One region of the Achromobacter sp. GW823-FHT04E03 genome, then DNA from elsewhere that is predicted to be linked to it. Evidence: riboswitches for the same ligand, from Rfam matches in the RefSeq annotation. Region 1 holds a riboswitch; the other holds the start of a gene.
The links. Region 1 has a riboswitch for glycine ahead of AC1RHV_RS08380 (D-amino acid dehydrogenase). Riboswitches for the same ligand answer to the same signal wherever they lie in the genome.

Region 1 (11,507 bases):
TGGTCGCCCACTATTACGTCGATGCGGAGTTGCAGGAGCTGGCCGAACAGACCGGCGGCTGCGTCGGCGACTCGCTGGAAATGGCTCGCTTCGGCCGCGACCACGAGGCCCGCATGCTGGTGGTGGCCGGCGTGCGCTTCATGGGCGAGACCGCCAAGATCTTGAGCCCGGACAAGCGCATCCTGATGCCGGACCTGGACGCCACCTGCTCGTTGGACCTGGGCTGTCCGGCCGCCGATTTCGCCGCCTGGTGCGATGCCCATCCGGACCGGACGGTGGTGGTCTACGCCAATACCAGCGCGGAGGTGAAGGCGCGCGCGGACTGGGTCGTCACCTCGTCGATCGCGCTCGACGTGATCGCCGACCTGCATGCGCGCGGCGAGAAAATCCTTTGGGCGCCGGACCGCCATCTGGGCGACTACGTGCAACGCCAGACCGGCGCCGACATGCTGCTGTGGCAGGGGTCCTGCCTGGTGCATGACGAGTTCAAGGGCACCGAACTGGAGCTGCTGCGCGCCGAGCATCCCCAGGCCAAGGTGCTGGCGCATCCGGAATCTCCCGCGGCGGTGCTGGCGCAGGCGGACGTGGTGGGCTCGACCACCCAGCTGATCGAGGCCGCGCGCAAGTTCGACGCCGGGCTGCTGATCGTCGCGACCGACCAGGGCATCCTGCACAAGATGCGCGCGCAGGCGCCCGGCAAGACCTTCCTGGCCGCGCCCACCGCGGGCAACAGCGCCAGCTGCAAGAGCTGCGCGCATTGCCCCTGGATGGCGATGAACGCCTTGGGCAACCTTGCCGAGACACTGGAGCACGGCCGCAACGAGATCACGCTGGACCCCGCGCTGGGCCTGCGCGCCAAGGCGCCGATCGACCGCATGCTGGACTTCGCGGAACAACGCAAGCGCCGCGTGCAGGCCAGCGGCGACTTCGCACGCGACACAGCGCTGTACGCCAGCGTCGGGCCGGCCTAAGGACTACCGGAGGTCCGCTCATGGAATTCGACGTCATCATCATCGGCAGTGGCCTGGCCGGCATGGCTGCGGCGCTGGAGCTGGCCCCGCGCAGGCGGGTCGCCCTCGTGTCGAAGGGCGAGTTGCGCGACAGCGCCAGCAACCGCGCCCAGGGCGGCATCGCCGCGCCGCTGGGCGCGGACGACAGCATCGAGGCGCATGTCAGCGACACCCTGGTCGCGGGCGCAGGCCTGTGCGACTTGCCGGCCACGCGGCACATCATCTCCCGGGCCTGCGGCGCGATCGTCTGGCTGCAGGAGCAGGGCGTCGCGTTCACGCTGGAGCAAGGCGGCTTGCATCTGACGCGCGAAGGCGGGCACGGCCTGCGCCGCATCGCGCACGCGGCGGACGCGACCGGCAGCGCCATCGTCGCGGCGCTGGAGGACCGAGTGCGGCGGCAATCCGGCATCACGCTGCTGCAGGCGCATTGCGCCGTGGACCTGATTCTGGACGGCGCCGCGGGTACGGCCGCGGCGCGCTGCCGCGGCGTGCGCCTGCTGGACCTGCGCAGCGGGCGGATCTTCGACGCAACGGCCGGCCATGTCGTGCTGGCCACGGGCGGCGCGGGGCAGGCATACCAGACGACGACCGCGCCGCCGGCCGCGACCGGCGACGGCATCGCCATGGCCTCGCGCGCGGGCTGCCAGATCGCCAACATGGAGTTCACGCAATTCCATCCTACCGGCCTGCACCACGCGCAGGCGGGCGGATTCCTCATCTCCGAGGCCGTGCGCGGCGAGGGCGGTGTGCTACGCCTGCCCAACGGCGCGCGCTTCATGCCGGCGCACGATGCGCGCGCCGAACTGGCGCCGCGCGACATCGTGGCCCGCGCGATCCAGGGCGAAATGGAACGCCATGGGTTGGAATGCGTGCAGCTGGACATCAGCCACCAATCGCCGCAATTCCTGCGGGAACACTTTCCCACCATCCAGGCGCGCTGCCTGGCGCTGGGCATCGACATCACGACGGCTTCCATCCCGGTTGCGCCCGCCGCGCATTACACCTGCGGCGGCATCGCCGCCGACATGGCCGGGCGCAGCAACCTGCCCGGCCTGTACGCGGTGGGCGAGGCCGCCTGCACCGGGCTGCATGGCGCCAACCGCCTGGCCAGCAATTCGTTGCTGGAATGCGTGGTGACGGGGCGGGCTGCGGCGCAAGACATACTCGGGCAGAAGCGGGCCGATGTTTCCCGCAGAACTCCGGCACCCGACGCAATCGCCGTGCCGGCGTCGCCCGATCTGGCGCGGCTGCGGCGCGACCTGCGACAACTGATGAGCCGGGACGTGGGCGTGCTGCGCAGCGATGCATCGCTGGCGCGTGCGGCGGCCTTCATTGGTCCGCTGCGAGCACAGACGGAAGCGCGGCTGTTGCGCGAGGGCTTGAGCCTGGAACTGCTGGAGCTGCGCAACCTGGCTCTGGCGGCTGATCTCATCGTGCGGGCGGCGAGTGCGCGGGGTGAAAGCCGCGGGGCGCATTTCAACCGCGATCGTCCGGGCCAGGACGCCGTGGATTTGCGGCTGCGCGCGCCTGCCGCAACCGCCTAGGCGCGGGCAGGGCAGTGTCCGGCCGGCCAGCGGCTCAGGAAACCCCGGTCAGCAGATGCTGCGCGGCGCCCGTCGCCGCGCGCCTGAAACGCGACGGCGAAACGCCCATGTGCTCGCGGAAGAAGCGGGAGAAATTGCCGGGCGTGGAGAAGCCCAGGTCCAGCGCTACGGAGGTCAGGGGCTGCTCCTGGTGTACCAGCAGGCGCACGGCTTCTTCGACGCGCACGGCGCTCCAGAAAACTTGCGGCGTGGTGTTGAGCTGATCGCGGAACAGCGCGAAGAAATGGCCGCGCGACAGGCCCACGCGGCTGGCGACTTCTTCGGCCGTGATGGGTTCATGGGCGTGCTCGCGCATGTAGGCGATCGCCGCGCGCAGCCGGCGGTCCAGCGCCGGCGTCGCGGGCATCTGGTTGCGTGGGCGCTCCGGTTCGATCGACGATTCGATTGCCGCTTGCAGCAAGGCCTCGACTTCGGCATCCAGGTCCGCGCCGGGGTGGTCCTGCGGCGCCACGATCTTGTCCAGCAAGCGCCAACAGCCCTGGCGCACCGCCGCGTCGATGGGCACGCCCGGCGCGGCGAAGTGGAATGGCCGCCCCGTGGCGGCCCGCCGTTCGTCCAGCCAGGGCTTGGCGATGTAGAGCACCAGGAAGATGGCCGGGCCCGACCGTTCGAGCAGCCTGGCGTCGTGCGATTCGTACGTATTGGTGCCTAGCGCCAGGTGTTCGCTGTAGGGGACCGGAGTCTGGCCGACATGCCCCAGCACGCGCGCGCCGCCCAGCCACAGGGCCAGCTGCACTTCCGCATGCGCGTGCGCGATCAGGTCGTCGCGCAGTTCCAGCACAACGGCGCGGCCGAACGCGCCTTCGTGCAAGGCGTAGGTCTCCTGCATGTCTGTCTCCCGTTTTTCTTATCGCCTCGTCGCGCAAGCCTGGGCCTGCGTGCGGGCGGGTGCGGCGCTCAGGGAATTTTATGGGCGTTTACGCGTTTGTCCGCGCTAGGTGTATTCACTAGGCACAAAATCTGACTCTGCGATAAGTCCGCGCACGCAGCGATAAGCGCGCCACCGCCTGCGCCGATACAGTCCTGAAAAATTGCCGGCGCGGTGCCGATGCAAACAGCGACTGTTCAGATAAAGGGAGGCGGCAGCATGAGCACGCAACACGTCAACGGCATGGCCGTGGAAATCGACGGCGAGGGGCCGGCACTGTTGTGCATACACGGCCTGGGCGGTTCCTCGAATACCTGGACGCCCGTCATGGGCGCCTTCGACGGTTTCCGCGTGATCCGTCCTGATCTACCGGGCAGCGCTCGTTCGCCGCTGGGCGAAAAGCGCCTGTCCATCGCTACCTACGTGGACGCGTTGGTCGGACTGCTGGACGCATTGGATATCGATGTGGCGCATGTCGCCGCCCATTCGCTCGGAACCGTCGTGGCCCAGCATCTTGCCGTGGCGCATCCGGGCAGGGTCAAGTCGCTGGCCCTGTTCGGCCCGCTGGCCGCTCCGCCCGACGCGGGCCGGCCCGGCATCCGCGCGCGTGCGGAGCTGGCGCGCGGCGGCGACGCGGCCATGCAGGAGATCGCCGACGCCATCGTCAAAGGCGCGACCAGCGCCCAGACCAAGCAGGATCAACCCGCCGTGCTGGCGCTCGTGCGCGAGAGCGTGATGCGCCAACCGCCGCAAGGCTATGCGCAGAGCTGCGAGGCGCTGGCGGATGCGCAGCCGGCCGCCGTCGAGACTATCGGCGCGCCGGCCCTGCTGGTCACCGGCGATCAGGACGGCGTGGCGCCGCCCGGCAATGTCGAGGCCCTGGCCGCGCGCATGCCAGGCAGCCGCCGCATCGTGCTGGACGGATGCGGCCACTGGACCACCTACGAAAAGCCCCAGGCCTGCACCGAGGCCCTGCGGGAGTTCCACGCGGCGCTGCGCTAAGCCACGTTTTCCTGGCGTTTCAACATAAGAAATCGGCCCCAAACGCGGGCCGGAGGAGACCTGTCATGTCCAGAATTGCCATTACCAACGTCGTCATCTTCGATGGCAGCGGCAAGCTGCCTTTTCAAGGCGAGGTGCTGATCGACGGCGCGCGCATTTCGCAGGTCGCGCGCACGCCCGAGCAGGTGAGCCGGGAGGGCGCGCGCATCATCGATGGGCGCGGCCGCTTCCTGATGCCGGGCATGACGGAAGCGCATACGCATTTTTCCTGGAACGACCAGCCCACGCTGGCCGCGATCCAGTTCATGCCGCCGGAAGAGCACATACTCTGGTGCGTGCACGTGGCCAAACGCTATCTGGAAATGGGCTGGACCTCGGCCATCGGCGCGGCCGCGGCCAAGCCGCGCCTGGACGTGGTGCTGCGCAATGCCATCAATGCCGGCGAATGCCCGGGGCCGCGCTACCTGGCGGGCAGCCAGGAGATCACCACCATAGGCGCGCTGGGCGACAACTCGCTGCCGCACATGCCGTTCGACGAACTGAGCTTCGGCAGCGTGTGCTGTGGCCCCGAAGAGATCCGGCGCTCGGCGCGCACCTTCATCAAGTACGGCGTCGACCACCTGAAGATCAACCTGTCGGGCGAGTACATCGCCGGCCTGCCGGCCGAGATGTCGCCCTTCGCCGAAGACGAGATCGCCATGCTGGCGAACGAGGCCAAGCGCTATGGCAAGCGGGTCGCGGCGCACGCGCGCTCCAGCGAGTCAGTCAAGCAATGCGTGCGCCATGGCATCGAGATGATCTACCACGCCAGCTTCGCCGACGAAGAGGCGCTCGACATGCTGGAAGCCAACAAGGACCGCCATTTCGTTGCGCCCGGCATAGGCTGGCTGATCCGCACCGCCTTCAACGCGTCCGAGTACGGCATCACGCCCGCCATCGCCGAACAGATGGGCTACAAGCGCGAGTTGGAAATCGCCTCGGAGTCGCTGCGCAAGATGCACAAGCGCGGCATCCGCATCCTGCCCGGCGGCGACTACGGTTTTGCCTGGATGCCCCACGGCACCAACGCCCGCGACCTCCAGTACTTCGTGGACTACATCGGCATGACCCCGACCGAAGCGCTCGTGTCCGCCACCCGGTTGGGCGGCGAGATCATGCAACGTCCGCACGAATTGGGCATGCTGCGTCCTGGCTATCTGGCGGACGTGGTCATGGTCGATGGGGATCCGCTGAAGGATCTGTCGTTGCTGGTGGATCCGGAGCGGATCTTGCTGGTGGTGAAGGATGGGGAAGTGTGTAAGGGTAACGCTATGTGCGGACAGTTGGGGGCGTCGGGAGCGGGAGTTTTTGCGGATGGCTCGGCGAACGATCAAAAACAGAAGGAGGTCGCGCCGGCGTGAAACGGGACGATGCGGCGGCATGGTAATTCGCCCAATGGGGCTCCGCGGACTTTTAAATCAGTGCCATACGATGGTGTCGAATTTTCCATGCGGAGTATTACTTGACCTTTCCCGATGGTTGCATTTTCGTGGTCGGAATATCCGGTCGTTGGTGACTGCTGGTGCCGGAGCCGCCGCTGCCGCCAATCGTGCCGGGGCTCGTTGGTAAACCTGGATTGGTTGAGATAGGCTTCTTTTTACTCGGCTGCCCTTCTACGTCAGGGCTCGGCCTTTTCGACCTCGGGATCGAACCGTCGCGGCATGCATTGTTGATGGCGGGGGTGTCGTCTGGCGGGCACACAAGCTCCGCATTGGCCCAAGAAGGTATGAGCAAATTCAGCGCAAGAAATAGAGGAGGGATTTTCATTGCAGGCGTCCAGTGATTATTCGAGGCTCTTCACAAAACACGTGGCTATCTGATCTTCCGGTAGCACTTTGCAGTCATTCAGGATTGAGCGGAAATCCACGGTCGAATAGGCTCCGCTCTCCGCTGAAAAAGACGGCACGCCAACGGTGGAGTAATCATTTTTGAGCAACCCGCCGGCTGCTGCCATCAAGGCACCGATGACGAATGTGGCTAGTCCTGTTGAGCCTGTCTTGAAATCGAATTTCAAATCGGTTGCCGCCAAGGCGGCATCGAAACCGCCGTCTTTGATGCCAAGCAGAAGAAACATGACGCCAACGCTCATTACGGCAAATCCAATTTGCATCACTCCGATTTTGAGTCGGGTTTTTGTAGTGATTACGGTCTTATTTGAATGCTCTGAGAACACAAATGCTGCCAGAACATACGAATTGGGATCCGAAGCCCGGGATACCGCATTTTGTGTTGCCTCAAATGTTGTGACAAATTCACCTGCGGTTGGATTGAGCGTTCTCTGAAGATCGGTCAGTCCAACCGCTGCGAGTCCCAGCAGCAAGGCTGGAATAGCAGCGCCAAACATGATCACTACGATCGTCTGCACCATCTGGTAGCGCGTTTTACGCCTGGCCGGCTTCCGGCCTGCATTGACGGACTCGTCGAGGGCTGTTTTTGGTTCGCCAGTAACGGTTTCCATTGGGGGTCTCTCAAGAGAAACGTGGAATTCGGTCGCGGTACCGGAGCTTTCCGAATGTAATCCCCAGCCGTACCATTCGCTTGACGCGTCGGCCTCAGGCGAGCAATGGCCAGCCAATGGCACTGGAAATGGCCTTCCTCAATACAGCCATTGCCGCGTTCCATGAGTTTTGGATGACGATATTCGAGAGATCCACAATGGCAAAAAGAACTGCTTTTGCGGCCAGCCGGTATTGATCCATTAAGAAATGGGCGTTTACCTCCGTTATGGTTTTTTCGGCCTGGCGCTTTTGAATCTTGGAGGCAACGCCAACTAGCGTCTGAAACTCCTGTTCAGCGTAGCTCTCCAGCTTTGCCCAGGCGCCGCCAGCAGATTTTTCGGCGGCGGTCAGCATATCCTCAAGTACTTTTGTCCAGTTCATTTATTGTCTCCCTGTTATTTTAATTCGGCTTTCTCACCTGCCTTTCTCGCGCTCTGTGTAGTCATTATTGCTCGGAAATGAATATTTATTAATTGTTGGGCCAGTTGTATGGTTTGAAGGTCTAGGGGAGTGTTGCGGGAGTTTCTGCCTTCAAGCGAATTGAGCGGTGAAAAGGGCTGCGTGAATTCCCTTTCGCCTTGAGCCTCTGCTGTTGCGGAGTCTTCGAGCGGCAAAGGAGGGTCGAGTAAGAGTGCTTGGCCGGCCCGATATAATTGGGTGGTTGTTCCCTTGTTTCGTGCGTCGGCGGTAGACCGTACGATCATGACATCAAGCTTGTTTCTTATCTCGGAGTAATTTTCAGGGGCGTATGTCGTACTCGGATCTGCGCAGACCCCTTTCCCCTTGATTGCGCACTGCCGCAGTTTTCCGAAAATACTTGCGGTCATAGAGACGAGATCCATTGCTCCTTTATCCAATGCTTCGTCGTAGTTGGATACTATGTTTATGGAGCAGCTGGAAAGAAAAGTAAGAACAAGTGCCGCGAGGGTGGCTTTGGCCTTCGCCGTGGTTGGTTTCATTGCACTCCCCCAAGTGGAATAATTATCTGCGCAAGATTTTCACGGCCGTAGGCGGAAGGCTGTACTGGTTGTGGCGGCTTGTTTTCAATCCAGATGTTTTCTGGATTTTCATGTTGCGAAACAGTAGGCGGGTTTTGGCCGGAAATCCATTGGCCTTTGGTATGAGGCGAGGGCGACAGATACCAACCGACTGGTTTTTTTTGCGGGCCGCGCGATGCGTCGCGCGGCCCTCGACTCATGCCTCGCCCACCCCCTCCCTCACGCTCGCCGCCAGCATCTGCGCCGTCGCTGCCGACAAGGTCCAGCCCAGGTGCCCATGCCCCGTGTTGTAAAACACGCCGGGCCGCCTGCCTGGGCCCACGCGGGGCATCATGCTTGGAGTCATGGGGCGCAGCCCGCACCACGGCACCACGCGAGAGGTGCGGATGCCGGGGAAGTGCTTGCGGGTCCAGTCCACCAGGGGCTGCACGCGCTCCGCGCGGATGTCCATGTTGAAGCCATTGAACTCCGCCGTGCCGGCCACGCGGAAGCGGTCGCCCAGGCGGCTGGTGACGATCTTGGCGGCTTCGTCCAGCAGGCTGACGCGCGGCGCGGCCGCCTGGCTGGCGGCGTCGTCCAGATGCACGCTGATGGAGTAGCCCTTGACCGGGTAGATGTTGAGCGTGTCGCCCAGCTGCCTGGCGAACTGCCGGCTGACGGCGCCGGCGCAGACGACGATGGCGTCGGCCTCGTGCTGTTCGCGGCGCGTGCCGCCTTCGCGTACGACGTCGAGCACGTAGGGCGCGCCGTCCAGGCTGATGTTGCGGATGTCCGCGTCCTGCGCGAAGCGCACGCCGCGGCGTGCGCAGGCGCGGGCCAGGCCGCTGGTGAACTTGTGGATGTCGCCGGTGGCGTCCGAAGGCGTGTAGAAGCCGCCATGGCAGGCGGTTTGCAGCGTGGGCTCGATGCTGCGCGCTTCCTCGGGCGACACCGCGTAGCGCTCCAGCCCGCCTTCCTGCAGCAGGGCATTGGCGCGGCGCGCGGTCTCGAAGCTGGCGGCGTCGTGGTAGATGTGCAGGATGCCGCGGCGCTCCAGGTCGAAATCTATGCCTTCTTCTTCCGCCATGGCGTACAGATGCTGGCGCGCGGCGATGGCCAGCCGGGTGGTCTCGATCGTGTTGCGGCGGTAGTTGCGGATCTGTCCGATGAACTGCGCCAGCCAGGAGTACTTGTGCCAGCTGAAGCGGGGATTGAGCAGCAGCGGGGCGTTGTGGCGGCCGAGCCAGCGCAGGCCTTTCATGATGGTGGCGGTGCTGTTCCAGACCTCGGCGTTGCTGGCCGACAACTGGCCGCCGTTGGCGTAGGAGGTCTCCATGGCCGGATAGCGCTGGCGGTCATAGACAGTGACGTGATATCCCAGTTTGCTCAAGGCATAGGCGGACGTGACGCCGGTGATACCGGCGCCAATGATGGCGATGCGGGGCATGATGGCTCCAGATTGAGTGGCCGCGGCCACCCGGCCGCAGCACCCCATCTGTCTCTGTACCTGAGAGCTTCACCCGCGGCGCAGACGGCGGCGGGTTCCCCTTCGGTGGGCGCGCTTGGCGCCTCTCTCCAGATTGTCTAGACCGCGCAGTCCTGTTTGCCTGAGAGTTTCCGGGGCGGTTGCTCCGTCGGCGCCTGCCGCGGGGGCAGGTCTCTTCTGCGGGGTTTTGGATCGACGAGGCGAGAATAGCCAAATTCCCCTGGGATGAGACCAAGGGTTAGTACCAATAAGGCGTCGCATCGCGCTACGATGCATGCGCGCCGCCGTCGCGGCGCCACGGATCCGACACGACAGGGAATGACGAGAATGCGCTTGAACAGCATGCTGCGCACGGGATTGTTTGCGCTGATGGCCGCAGGCTGCGCGCTGGCGCAGGCCGGCCAGGCAGAGACGGACCGCAAGGTCGACGAGGCGGTCCAGGCCGTCATGCGCGAACACGGCATTGCGGGCATGTCGATCGCCGTGACCCGCAACGGGACACAGCATTTCTACAACTATGGCGTGGCGTCCAGGCAGACCGGCAGGCCTGCCGGCAGCGATACGCTGTACGAGATCGGCTCCATCAGCAAGACCTACACGGCAACCCTGGCAGCCTATGCACAGGTGCGCGGCCGCCTGGCCTTGAGCGACAGTCCGGCCAAGTACCTGCCGGAGCTCGCCGGCAGCGACTTCGCCAAGCTGAGCCTGATCAACCTGGGGACGCACACGACCGGCGGCTTCCCCTTGCAGGTGCCCGACGCGATCAAGAACCAGGCGCAGCTGATGGCCTATCTCAAGGCCTGGAAGCCCGAGCATGCCGCTGGCACGTATCGCACCTACGCCAACCCCAGTATCGGCATGCTGGGCATGGTGGCGGCCAAGAGCCTGAACCGGCCGTTCAAGGCGGCCATGGAGCGGGACCTGTTTCCCAAGCTGGGCCTGACCAGCACCTACATCGACGTGCCCGCCGCCAGGATGGCGGACTACGCGCAGGGCTACAACAAGCAGAATGCGCCCGTGCGCGTGAATCCGGGCGTGCTGGCCGACGAAGCCTACGGCGTGAAGACCAGCGCACGCGACCTGATCCGTTTCGTCGACGCGAACATGGGCTTGAACCTTGCGGATGCCGGACTGCGCGGCGCAATCGCGCAGACGCACGTCGGTTATTACCAGCTGGGCGACATGACCCAGGACCTGGCCTGGGAGCAATTGCGCTATCCGGCAACGCTGGACGCGCTGTTGACGGCCAATGCCGGCAACTACAACAGCCAGAGCCAGCCCGTGGCGGCGTTGAACCCGCCGCTGCCGCCGCAGGAGACCGTGTGGATCAACAAGACGGGTTCGACCAATGGCTTCGGCGGCTATGTGGCGTTCGTGCCGTCGAAGAAGCTGGGCATCGTGATACTGGCCAACCGGAATTATCCCAACGAGGCCAGGGTCCGGCTGGCGTACCGGATCCTGGGCGAACTGGAGCAATAGGCCCGCTATCGCGCGGGCGGCTGCCTCGCCGCGCCGTAGCGGGGCAGCAGGTCCATCACTTCCAGGCGCTTGCACAATTGCGCCAGCCGCTCCATCTTGTAGGCATTCACGTCCATGCCGGCGTAGTCATAGAAGCCCTGGCCGTCGCGCAGCCCGTTGCGCCCTTGTTCCATATTGCGGGCGATGACCGCAGGCGAGGCGAAGCGCGGATCGATGGCATCGGCGAGGTAGCGCGAGGCGTAGTAGAGGATGTCGCCGCCGCCCCAGTCGATGAACTCCAGCAGCCCCAGAACCGAAAAACGCAGGCCGAAGCCCAGGCGCACGGCCGTGTCGATGTCTTCGGCGCTGGCCACGCCTTCCTCCACCATGCGGGCCGCTTCGTTCATGGCCAGGGCCTGGATGCGGGGCACGATGTAGCCCGCGGCGGGGGCGCACTGCACGGGCTTCTTGCCCGCCAGGCGCAGCGCTGCCAGCAGCCCTTGCGTCGCGGCCTCGCTGGTCTGCGGGCCGCGGCTCACTTCCACCAGCGGTATCAGGTAGGCGG
Region 2 (11,507 bases), on a different contig from region 1:
TCCTGCTCGACCTGCACGGCGCCATGGTCGCCGAAGGCGTGGAGGACGCCGAGGGCGACCTGCTGCGCCGCCTGCGCGAGATCGATCCGCACACGCCCGTGGCGGTGACGCTGGACATGCACGCCAATATCTACGACGACATCGTCAAGCATGCCACGGTCATCACCGGCTTCCATACCTATCCGCACGTGGACATCCGCGCGGCCGGCCTGCGCGCCGCGAACGTGATCGCGCGCACCCTGAAGGGCGAGATCAAGCCGGTCATGTCCTGGGCCAACAAGCCCATGCTGCCGCACATCATGTGCCAAGGCACCCACGCGGCGCCCAACAAGCCGCTGCAGGAACGCTGCAAGGAACTGGAAGCCGGCGGCGTCCTGGCCGCCTCCGTCTTCGTGGGATTCCCCCACGCCGACATCCGCGAAGCCGGCCTGAGCGCCGTGGTCTGTACCGACGGCAACCTGGCCCAGGCGCAGCGCCACCGCGACGAACTGCTGGACCAGGCCTGGAACGGCCGCGCCGACTGGGTATTCCACCCGGAGCCGCTGGCGCCCACCATAGCCCGCGCCAAGGCCATCGAACAAGGCCCGGTCGTGCTGCTGGACCATTACGACAATACCGGTTCCGGCGGCACCATGGACACCACCGCCGTGCTGGCCGAGGTGCTGCGCCAGGAACTGGAGAACGTGGTCTTCTATGCCATTTGCGACCCGCAGGCCGCACTCGACGCGGCCGCGGCAGGCGTGGGCCAGACGATCACGATCCAGCTCGGCGGCAAGCTCGCCATGCCCGCCATCAAGGAGCCCAGCGAGCCGCTGGAGGTTACCGGCCGCGTCAAGCTGGTGTTCGACGGCGTCTACCTGAACCGCGGCCCCATGTACCGCGGCGTGCGCAACGACACCGGCCTGACGGTCGTGATCGACACAGGCCGCGTGGAAATCGTGGTGGTGTCCCGTCACCAGGAGCCGTTCGACATCAACTGCCTGCTGTCGGCCGGCATCGATCCGCTGCAAAAACGCTATGTCGTGCTCAAGAGCCGCGTGCATTGGCGCGCGGGCTTTTCCGACATGGCAACGCAGGTCATCGAATGCACCGGCGTGGGGGTGACCACCTCGGACTACGGCCAGCTTGATTTCAAGCACGTGCGCCGCCCCATCTATCCCCTCGATCCGATGTAAACCGGACCGCCGTCGCTGTACCCCGGAAAGCCGGCGCAACTGCGCCGGCTTTCATTTTGAAATCTTCTGTAACGGCGAGCGCCCTCAGATGACCATCGGCCTCGGTATACTCGCCGCGGGCCTTACAGGCCGATGAATACGCGTATTCCGATGGCGGGCGTCAGTAACGGCGTCCGGCGGCCAGAAGCAGCCGCCGTTCACCGGATATGACTCGATAATCAACGATACAAGCAGAACGATGAAAAAGAGCGTAGCGATCACCCTGGGCGTGGTCATAGTGGGAGCGGGAAGCTGGGTCGGGGCCACGTGGTACACCGGCAAGCGCATCGAGGAAAGCTCGCAGCGCCACCTGGCGGAAGCCAATGAAAAGCTGGCCAAGATCACGCCCCTGTTCGGTCTGCGCATCGATCAGCTGAAGTACGAGCGTGGCCTGTTCTCGACGCAGGCGCGCTACGGCGTGTCGCTGGTCAAGGGCGACAAAGTCGCCGAAGACATGCCCAAGGGCATGATCGAGTTCGATGCGTCCATCGAACACGGCCCCTTCCCCAAGAGCGCCCTGGCGCGCGGCGCCATCGCGCCCAAGCTGGCGTTCACGCACGCCGAGCTCGCCAAGACCGACAACATCAAGGAACTGTTCGAGCTGACCAAGGGCGTCGCGCCCCTGAGCGCCGACACGGTCATCAGTTTCGGCGGCTTCGCCACCTCCACCGCCAATATTGCCCCCGTGCAGATCACGCACGAAGGCAACGCCGTCAATTTCAGCGGCATGGCGATCAACGGCACCTTCGACCGCGCGCTGCAGGCCGTCACGGCGCACGCCCTGGTCGAAACGCTGTCGGTGGACGGCGAAAAGTCGGATGATCCCGTCAAGATGCTGATGTCCGGCCTGACCATGGACGTAGACAGCCGCATGGGCAAGTTCGGCCTCTCCATCGGAGATTCCAGCGTCAAGCTCAAGCGCCTCGACGTGACCCGCGCCGGCGACGACATCAAGGTCTCGGTGGACAATCTGGGCTACGGCGTCAAGCTGGCCGAAGACGACAAGAACGTCAACGTCGAAGCCACCTACCAGACCGGCACCATCACGCTCAACGACGTGGCGCTGGGCAACGGCCAGGCCGTGATCAAGCTCGCCAAGCTGGACGGCGCCGCCATCAAGCAGCTGTCGGACACCTACAACCAGATCGTGCGCCAGTACATGCTGGGCGCCAGCGACGAAGGCCTGAAGGACGAGCAGTTCGACGCCGTGCTGGAAAACGCCGGCAAGCTGCTCAACGGCAACCCCACGTTCAGCATCGACCCGATCAGCTGGAAGACCGACAAGGGCGAAAGCAAGCTGACCTTCGCGCTGGACCTGACCAATCCGCCCAACGTCAAGGACCTGACGCCGCAGGAGATCATGGTCAAGGCCATCAAGCAGATCGATGCGACGCTGGTCATCTCCAAGCCCATGGTGCGGGAACTGATCGTCCAGTACGCCGTCAAGAAGCAGGGCTTGACCGCGGAAAAGGCGGCCGAGGAAGCCGACGACCAGATGCGCTCGATGTCCGGCATGGCTGAAATGCTCAACGTCGGCAAGAACGACGGCGACAACATCATCGGCAAGTTCCACTACGCCGATGGCATGGGCGACCTGAACGGCCAGAAGATCCCCGCCGACGAACTGTTCTCGGGCCTGCTGGGCGCGACCGGAATGGACGACGACATGGATGACATGGACGGCATGGAAGAGGAAGGCGAACCGGCCGAAGGCGCGGAACTTGCCGCGCCCTCCGACACCGCGTCCGTGGCCGGCTACATGCAGGACTTCGACCTGGACACCGTGACGACCATGCTGGACGACATGGTCTACAACCCCCGCAAGCAAGACGGCGACGAAGGTCCCGTCCTGATCCTGGATCCCCGCGACACCGGCGCCAGCGAGCTGCGCGTCGACTTCCTGTGCAACGACTTCACCGAGAAGTGCCATGACCTCGTCGTGACCGCGACCTACAGCAGCAAGAAGCCGGTCTCGCTCAAGGCCATCAACGCCTGGAACCAGGAATACCGCTGGACCCGCGCCTACCTGGACGACAAGAACCGGGCCGTGCTGCAGATGGACATGAACTCGGAAGGCGGCATCGGCAAGGAAAACCTGCAGATCATGCTCAACACGTTCTTCAGCATCGCGGAAGACTTCTCGGTGGCCAGCAAGGCCGCGCCGGCGAAGTAAACCTCGGCTGACGCGAGACAAAAAAATCCCCCATCTTTCGGATGGGGGATTTTTTTTGCCTTGGGCCCGGCTCGCGCCGGGCCTCCCGGCCCGCATTTATGCGTAGGCTTCGATCGGCAAGCAGGCGCACACCAGGTTGCGGTCGCCATAGGCGTTGTCCACGCGGGCAACCGGCGGCCAGTACTTGGCGTCGCGCAGCGAGGCCACCGGGTAGGCGGCCTGCTGGCGCGGGTACGCGTGCAGCCATTCCTCGGCCAGCAGCATCTGCGCGGTGTGCGGCGCGTTCTTCAGGACGTTGTCCTCGGCATCGCGCTCGCCGCGCTCGACCTGGGCGATTTCTTCGCGGATCGAGATCATCGCGTCGATGAAGCGGTCCAGTTCGGCAACGCCTTCCGATTCGGTCGGCTCGACCATCAGCGTGCCGGCCACCGGGAAGCTCATGGTGGGCGCATGGAAGCCGTAGTCCATCAGGCGCTTGGCGATGTCTTCGGCGCTGATGCCGCTGGTTTCCTTGAGCGGACGCACATCGAGGATGCACTCGTGCGCCACGCGGCCGTTGCGGCCCGCGTACAGGACCGGATAGTGGTCACGCAGGCGGGTGGCGATGTAATTGGCGTTCAGGATGGCGACTTCAGTGGCGCGGCGCAGGCCGTCGGCGCCCATCAGCGAGATGTACACGAACGGAATCGGCAGGATGCCCGCGGAACCGAACGGCGCGGCCGACACCGGACCGACCTTGGCGTCGCCAGGCAGCTTGCCCTGCTCGTTCACCACGCCCGGCAGGTACGGAGCCAGGTGCGCGCGCACCGCCACGGGGCCCACGCCGGGGCCGCCGCCGCCGTGCGGAATGCAGAAGGTCTTGTGCAGGTTCAGGTGGGACACGTCCGAACCGAACTTGCCCGGCTGGGCCACGCCCACCATCGCGTTCATGTTGGCGCCGTCCAGGTAGACCTGGCCGCCGGCCTGGTGCACCAGATCGCAGATCTCGGTGACGGCTTCCTCGAACACGCCGTGGGTCGACGGATACGTGATCATCAAAGCGGCCAGCTTGTCGCCGACCTGTTCGATCTTGGCGCGCAGGTCGGCCAGATCGACGTTGCCGTTGGCATCCGACGCCACCACCACCACGTCCATGCCGGCCAGTTGCGCCGAGGCCGGGTTGGTGCCGTGCGCCGACGACGGGATCAGGCAGATGTTGCGCTGATGCTGGCCGTTGGCCTGATGGTAGCCGCGGATGGCCAGGAGGCCTGCGTACTCGCCCTGCGCACCCGAGTTGGGCTGCAGGCTGATGTTGTCGTAGCCGGTGATCTCGCACAGCGCGGCCGACAGGCGGTCGATCAGTTCGTTGTAGCCCTGGCTTTGCGAAGCCGGCGCGAACGGGTGGATCAGCGCGAACTCGGGCCAGGTGATGGGGATCATCTCGGCGGTCGCGTTGAGCTTCATGGTGCACGAGCCCAGCGGAATCATGGTGCGGTCCAGCGCCAGATCCTTGTCGGCCAGCTTGCGCAGGTAGCGCAGCATGTCGGTTTCCGACTGCACGCTGGAGAACACCGGGTGCGTCAGGATCGCGCTTTCGCGCGCCACGCCGGCGGGAATGCCGCTGGCGGCGGCCGCGTCCAGCGCGTCGATGTCGAGTTCGACGTCATCGCGTTCCAGGCCGGCGGCGAAGACGTTGACCAGCGCCTGCAGGTCAGCCGCGGTCACGGTCTCGTCCAGCGACACCGCCAGGCGGGCGCCATCGACGCGGCGCAGGTTGATGTGCGCGCAATCGGCGGCGGTCAGGATGGCGGGCGTGGCCGCCCCGGTTTCCAGCAGCAGCGTGTCGAAGAAGGTGTCGTTGACGACCTTCACGCCCAGCTTGACCAGCTCGGCGCGCAGGATGGCGGTGCTGCGCTGCACGCGTTCGGCGATGCGGCGGATGCCGGCCGGGCCGTGCCAAACGGCATACATGCCAGCCATCACGGCCAGCAGCACTTGCGCGGTGCAGATGTTGGAGGTGGCCTTTTCGCGGCGGATGTGCTGTTCGCGCGTCTGCAGCGCCAGGCGCATGGCCGGGTTGCCCTGCGCGTCCTTGGACACGCCGACCAGGCGGCCAGCCATGTTGCGCTTGAAGGCGTCCTTGCAGGCCATGAAGCCGGCATGCGGGCCGCCGAAACCGAACGGCACGCCGAAGCGCTGGGCCGAACCGATGGCGATATCCGCGCCCCATTCGCCGGGCGCGGCCAGCAGGGCCAGCGCCAGCAGGTCAGTCGCGACGGCCACGATGGCGCCCTGCGCATGCGCGGCTTCGGCCAGCTTGCGGTAGTCGGCGACGGAGCCGGTGCTGTGCGGGTACTGCAGCAACACGCCGAAGCACTCGGGCAGGCCTTCGGCCTCGTCGCCGATGGTGATTTCGATGTCCAGTCCTTCGGCGCGCGTGCGCACGACTTCGATGGTCTGGGGATGCACGTGGCGCGAAATGAAGAACACCGGGCTCTTCGACTTCGCGCTGCGACGCGCCAGCGTCATGGCTTCGGCGGCGGCGGTGCTTTCGTCCAGCAGCGAGGCGTTGGAGATGTCCAGCCCGGTCAGGTCGGCGACCATGGTCTGGTAGTTCAGCAGGGCTTCGAGGCGGCCCTGCGAGATCTCGGGCTGGTAGGGCGTGTAGGCCGTGTACCAGGCGGGATTCTCAAGAATGTTGCGCAACACCACGTTGGGCGTCTGCGTGCCGTAGTACCCCTGGCCGATATAGCTGCGGTAGACCTTGTTGCGGCCGGCGATCTGCTTCAGTTCGGCCAGCACGTCGGTTTCGCTGCGCGAGGCGGGCAGCGCCAGCGGGGCCTGGCTGCGGATCTTGGGCGGCACGACTTCTTCGATCAGGGCGTCCAGGCTGGCGCTGCCGATGACGGCAAGCATGGCGGCCTGGTCGGCGTCGGAAGGGCCGATGTGGCGGGGAATGAAGTCGGTGTGGGTGTCTAGGGCGCGCGACATGGAGAGGTCTCGGGATAGCGGGTGTCGTCGGAGGACGGACGGTATTGCATCTTGCGGAACAGGCGCGTGGCGGGTGCCCTGCGCCCGTTCCAGCCAGGCTGGCTTAGCCGTTGGCGACGGCTTCGTAGCCGGCGGCGTCGAGCAGCTTGTCGGCGTCGGCGGCGTTGACCGGCTTGATCTTGAAGATCCAGGCGGTGAAGGCCGATTCGTTGATCAGGTTGGGATTGTTTTCCAGCTCTTCGTTGAACGCGACGATCTCGCCGGCCACGGGAGCGTAGATGTCCGAAGCGGCCTTGACCGATTCGACCACGCCAGCGGTTTCACCGGCGTTCAGCTTGGCGCCGACCTTCACGTCGCCAACGAAGACCAGGTCGCCCAATTGATCCTGGGCGGTATCGGTGATGCCGACGACGAACACATCGCCTTCGGCTTTGACCCATTCATGGGACTCGGTGTACTTGCGATCGGTGGGCAGACTCATGGGAACTCCTGAGGGAATGCGGGTAGATGAATGGTGTTGCGCGCCTCGCGCGGGCGGCCGTCGCCCCAGGGGCCGGCGGCTCGCGCGAAGCTTCGAGTTTACGAGTGTTCGACCGCTTTGCCGTTACGCACGAACGGCAATTTGCAGGCCAGGGCGGGCACCCACTTACCGCGGATGTCGACCTCGACCGTGTCGCCCGCCTTGACGCCTTGAGGCAGACGGGCAAAGCCGATCGACACGCCCAGCGTAGGCGACATGGTGCCGCTGGTGAGTTCGCCCGTGCCTTCCTTGGTGCGCACGGCCATGTGCGCGCGCATCACGCCGCGCTCTTGCAGCTTCAGGCCGATGAAGGTGGCGGGGGTGGCGAATTGTTCCAGCGCGTCGCGGCCGATGAAGCGGCGCTCGGCGTTCTTCAGGGACACGGTCCAGGTCAGGCCGGCCTGGTCGGGCTGGGTCAGCTCGTCCATGTCCTGGCCGTACAGATTCATGCCGGCTTCCAGGCGCAGCGTGTCGCGCGCGCCCAGGCCGCAGGGACGCACGCCCTGGGCGACCAGGTCGCGCCACAGCTGCACGACTTCGGCGGCCGGCAGCACGATTTCAAAGCCGTCCTCGCCGGTGTAGCCGGTACGGGCCACCAGGGTGTCGTCGCCCACGCGGGCGGCCACGAAGGGGGTCAGCGGCTCGCTGGCGGCCTGCCAGGCCGGGCGCGCGGCCCAGACCTTGGCGCGGGCGTTGGGGCCTTGCACGGCCACCATGGCCAGATCGCGGCGCGGCGTGATGGCAACGTCGAACTGGCCAGCCTGCTTGACGCGCTGCATCCAGGCGACGTCCTTGTCGGCCGTGCCTGCGTTGACCACGACGCGCCATTCGTCGGCGGCGAAGAAATAGATGATCAGGTCGTCGATCACGCCGCCTTGCGGGTTCAGCATGCAGCTGTACAACGCCTTGCCGGGCACGGTCAGCTTGGACACGTCGTTGGCGACCAGGCGCTGCAGGAAGGCGAACGTGTCGGGACCGGCCACGTCGACGTTCAGCATGTGCGACACGTCGAACATGCCGGCGTCCTGGCGCACGGCGTGGTGCTCTTCCAGCTGCGAACCGTAGGCCAGCGGCATGTCCCAGCCGCCGAAGTCGACCATGCGGGCGCCAGAGGCGATGTGTTCTTCGGCCAGCGGGGTGCGTTTGAGGGTTGCGGACATGCGCGGAAACTCCGGGGCGGCAGTGTTGCCAGGGTTACGGAATGCCAGTGGTGCCAAGCGGGGTGCGCTTGTACAACGGCTGAATCTTCCGCCCCTCTGTCCTTTTGCCTGAGAGTTGCCCCGCATGGCGGGTTTGCACCTTCGGCGCCTGGGCTGCTCGCTATGTCCCTAGTTCAGGGCCGGCGCCAGGTCTCTCCAGAGTACTGTTTTGCCGCGTCCGCACGGTGAGAAAACCGGGACAGGGCAAGCATGGGCGGTATGGGTTACCTGAGCGATTCCGGGCGAATTGCGCCTTCGGCGGCGGCCGGACGTACAGGCCGCTCTCTCCCGCAACATGCGTGACAGCGGCGCAAGCATACAACGAAAGCCGCGGCCAGGGAATGCCCGCGGCGGCTCAGCCCAGCGCCGTGTCCAGCAGCATCATCAGCACGAAACCCAGCATCAGGCCGCAGGTCGCGTAGACCTCATGCCCCTTGCGGTGCGATTCGGGGATGATCTCGTGGCTGATCACGAACAGCATGGCGCCTGCGGCAAAACCCAGGCCCCAGGGCAGAAGCGGCTCGGACCAGCCGACCACTGCGGCGCCGAGCACCGCGCCCAGCGGCTCGACCAGCCCGGACAGCATGCCCAGCGCCACGGCGAAGGCGCGCTGATAGCCCGCCGCCAGCAGCGCCACCGCCACCACCAGCCCCTCGGGAATGTCCTGGATCGCAATGCCGGTGGCCAGCGCGGTGCCGCGCATGGCGTCGTTGCCCGCGTAGCCCACGCCTATGGCCAGGCCTTCCGGCAGGTTGTGCAGGGTGATGGCGAAGACGAACAGCCAGGTGCGGCGCAGGCGGTGCGCCTCGATGCCTTCCCGGCCCTTGATGAAATGTTCGTGCGGCAGGGTACGGTCCATGAGCAGCAGCACCGCCGCCCCCAGCAGTACGGCCGCGCCCACCGTCAAGCCGGCGCCCCAGGGGCCATAGCCCAGGTCGCGGCCCGCGGCGATGCCCGGCGCCACCAGCGAGAAGGCGCTGGCGGCCAGCATCACGCCGGCGCCGAAGCCGAACATGCTGTCCTGCATTTTCTGGGGGATGGTCCGGGCAAACAGGATGGGCAAAGTACCCAGGGCCGTAGCGCCCGCGGCCACCAGCCCGCCCAGGAGGGCATCGGCCACGTGCGGCGCGCGCACGTCCAGATAGGCCCACAACTGGTGCAGGCCCAGGCATGCCACCAATACGGCCAGGGTCCACACGCTGATGCTGGTGGCCGCCGGCCGCACGCGATGACGGCTGAAGGTATTCATGTGCCGCTGCCCTCCTTGCGAGAGATGCGCTCAGCGCTGGGCTGCCGCGTAGCGGCGCGCCACTTCAGGCCAATTCACGACATTGTAAAAGGCGCCGATGTACTCGGGCCTGCGGTTCTGGTACTTCAGGTAATAGGCGTGCTCCCACACGTCCAGCCCCAGAATGGGCGTGTTGCCGTGCATCAGCGGGCTGTCCTGGTTGGCGCTGCTTTCCACCGCAAGCTTGCCGGCCGGCGTGACCGAGAGCCAGGCCCAACCGCTGCCGAAGCGGGTCAGCGCAGCCTTGGTGAACGCGTCGCGGAAGGCGGCCTGCCCGCCCAGTTCGGACTCGATGGCCGCTGCCAATGCGCCGTCCGGCTCACCCCCGCCCTCGGGCGACATGACCGACCAGAACAGGCTGTGGTTGGCGTGGCCCCCGCCGTGGTTGCGCACGGCGCCGCGGATGGCTTCGGGCAACTGCTCCAGCCGCGCCACCAGGGACTCGACCGGCTCGTTGGTGACGATGCCCGCGCCTTCCAGCGCGGCGTTCAGGCTGTTGACGTAGGTCTGATGGTGCTTGCTGTAGTGGATCTCCATCGTCATCGCGTCGATGTGAGGTTCCAGGGCGTCGTAGGCATACGGCAGGGGCGGAAGAGTGTAGGCCATGCATGTCTCCGTTGGATCCGCCCCCCGATTCAGGGTTTGGATCAATATCGAAAACATAAATGATAAGTATTTTTATTTGATATAACAATGGCAGGCTTCCAATACCTGCCATAGCGCCGGCCTATCGGCGCCCTGTCCCGCCAGAGGACGCTACAGCGCCTTGCCGCAGGCCACGCCCGAAGCCCAGGCCCACTGGAAGTTGTAGCCGCCCAGCCAGCCCGTGACGTCCACGGCTTCGCCGATGAAATAGAGGCCGGCGACGGTCTTGGCCTGCATGGACTTCTGGTCCAGCCCGCGCGTGTCCACGCCGCCGCGCATGACTTCGGCCTTCTTGTAGCCGGCCGTGCCGCTGGGCACCAGGCTCCATTGATGGATGTCCTGGGCCAGCGTGCGCAAGGTCTTGTCCGGCGCGTCGGCCGGGCGCAGCGCCGCCAGGCCCGGCTTGCCGCCCTGCTCCGCCAGGTGCAGCCAGCGGTCGGCCAGGCGCTTGGGCCAGAGGCCCGCCAGGACGGTATGCAGCTGCTGCCGGTTGCCCGACTTCGACGCCAGCAGTTCTTCCGCCAGATCGCGGCCAGGCGCCAGATCGATCACGATGGGCTCCCCAGGTTTCCAGTAGCTGGAGATCTGCAGAATGGCAGGTCCGGACAGGCCGCGATGGGTAAAGAGCAGGTCCTCGAGAAACTCGCCGCGCGCCTTGCCCTGCCCCGTGTGCAGATTGACCTCCAGCGCCACGCCGGACAATTCGGAAAGGGACCGCCACTGCTCGGCATCGAAGGTCAGCGGCACCAGGGCGGGACGCGGTTCCACGACCTTCAGGCCGAACTGCCGCGCGATCTTCAGGCCAAAATCGGTGGCGCCCAGTTGGGGAATGGCCATGCCGCCGGTCGCGATCACCAGTTTCGCGGCGCGGATCGTGCCCTGGCTGGTGTGCAGCTCGTAACCCTGCTCGCCATGGCCGATCTCGGCCACCGAGCATCCCATGCGCCACTGCACCCTGCCCGCGTCGCACTCCGCGCGCAGCATTTCGATGATGGATTCGCTGGAATCGTCGCAGAACAGCTGGCCGCGATGCTTCTCATGCCAGGCGATGTGGTGGCGCTTCATCAGCGCCAGGAAATCCTGCGGCGTGTAACCGGCCAAGGCCGAACGGCAGAAATGCGGATTGTCGGAGAGGAAGTTGGCGGGGCCGGCGCCGATATTGGTGAAGTTGCAGCGGCCGCCACCGGAAATGCGGATCTTCTCCGCCAGGCGCTCGGCGTGGTCGACCAGCACCACGCGCAAGCCGCGCTGGCCGGCGACCGCGGCACACATCATGCCCGCGGCGCCGGCGCCGAGTACTGCTACATCGAACATCAGTCTTCGATCAGGCAGTCGACGTAATAGCGCTTTTCGCCATCCGGACCCACTTCGTCGGCCAGGCCGTGGATGTAGGTTTCGAAGCCCGGGAAGCGCTGGTTGAACTCGCGCGCGAACTGCAGGTACTGGACGATGGTGCGGTTGAAGCGTTCGCCCGGGATCAAGAGCGGGATGCCCGGAG

Region 2: another riboswitch for glycine. It lies ahead of gcvT (glycine cleavage system aminomethyltransferase GcvT); the one in region 1 lies ahead of AC1RHV_RS08380 (D-amino acid dehydrogenase).

What each region holds. Positions count from the first base shown of each region.
Region 1 is NZ_JBXAIJ010000001.1:1,784,138-1,795,644, reverse strand. It holds gene nadA (quinolinate synthase NadA) at 1-971, shown strand, start outside; gene nadB (L-aspartate oxidase) at 992-2,554, shown strand; gene AC1RHV_RS08410 (helix-turn-helix domain-containing protein) at 2,589-3,443, opposite strand; gene AC1RHV_RS08405 (alpha/beta fold hydrolase) at 3,702-4,484, shown strand; gene AC1RHV_RS08400 (metal-dependent hydrolase family protein) at 4,550-5,884, shown strand; gene AC1RHV_RS08395 (hypothetical protein) at 6,307-6,981, opposite strand; gene AC1RHV_RS08390 (hypothetical protein) at 7,076-7,402, opposite strand; gene AC1RHV_RS08385 (hypothetical protein) at 7,417-7,980, opposite strand; gene AC1RHV_RS08380 (D-amino acid dehydrogenase) at 8,216-9,445, opposite strand; glycine riboswitch at 9,490-9,581, opposite strand; glycine riboswitch at 9,583-9,674, opposite strand; gene ampC (class C beta-lactamase) at 9,803-10,963, shown strand; gene AC1RHV_RS08370 (3-hydroxybutyryl-CoA dehydrogenase) at 10,969-11,507, opposite strand, start outside.
Region 2 is NZ_JBXAIJ010000002.1:1,285,975-1,297,481, reverse strand. It holds gene AC1RHV_RS17290 (M81 family metallopeptidase) at 1-1,175, shown strand, start outside; gene AC1RHV_RS17285 (DUF945 family protein) at 1,414-3,387, shown strand; gene gcvP (aminomethyl-transferring glycine dehydrogenase) at 3,484-6,357, opposite strand; gene gcvH (glycine cleavage system protein GcvH) at 6,461-6,838, opposite strand; gene gcvT (glycine cleavage system aminomethyltransferase GcvT) at 6,937-8,037, opposite strand; glycine riboswitch at 8,124-8,246, opposite strand; glycine riboswitch at 8,282-8,377, opposite strand; gene AC1RHV_RS17265 (ZIP family metal transporter) at 8,432-9,325, opposite strand; gene AC1RHV_RS17260 (superoxide dismutase) at 9,356-9,970, opposite strand; gene AC1RHV_RS17255 (BaiN/RdsA family NAD(P)/FAD-dependent oxidoreductase) at 10,121-11,323, opposite strand; gene AC1RHV_RS17250 (arginine/lysine/ornithine decarboxylase) at 11,323-11,507, opposite strand, start outside.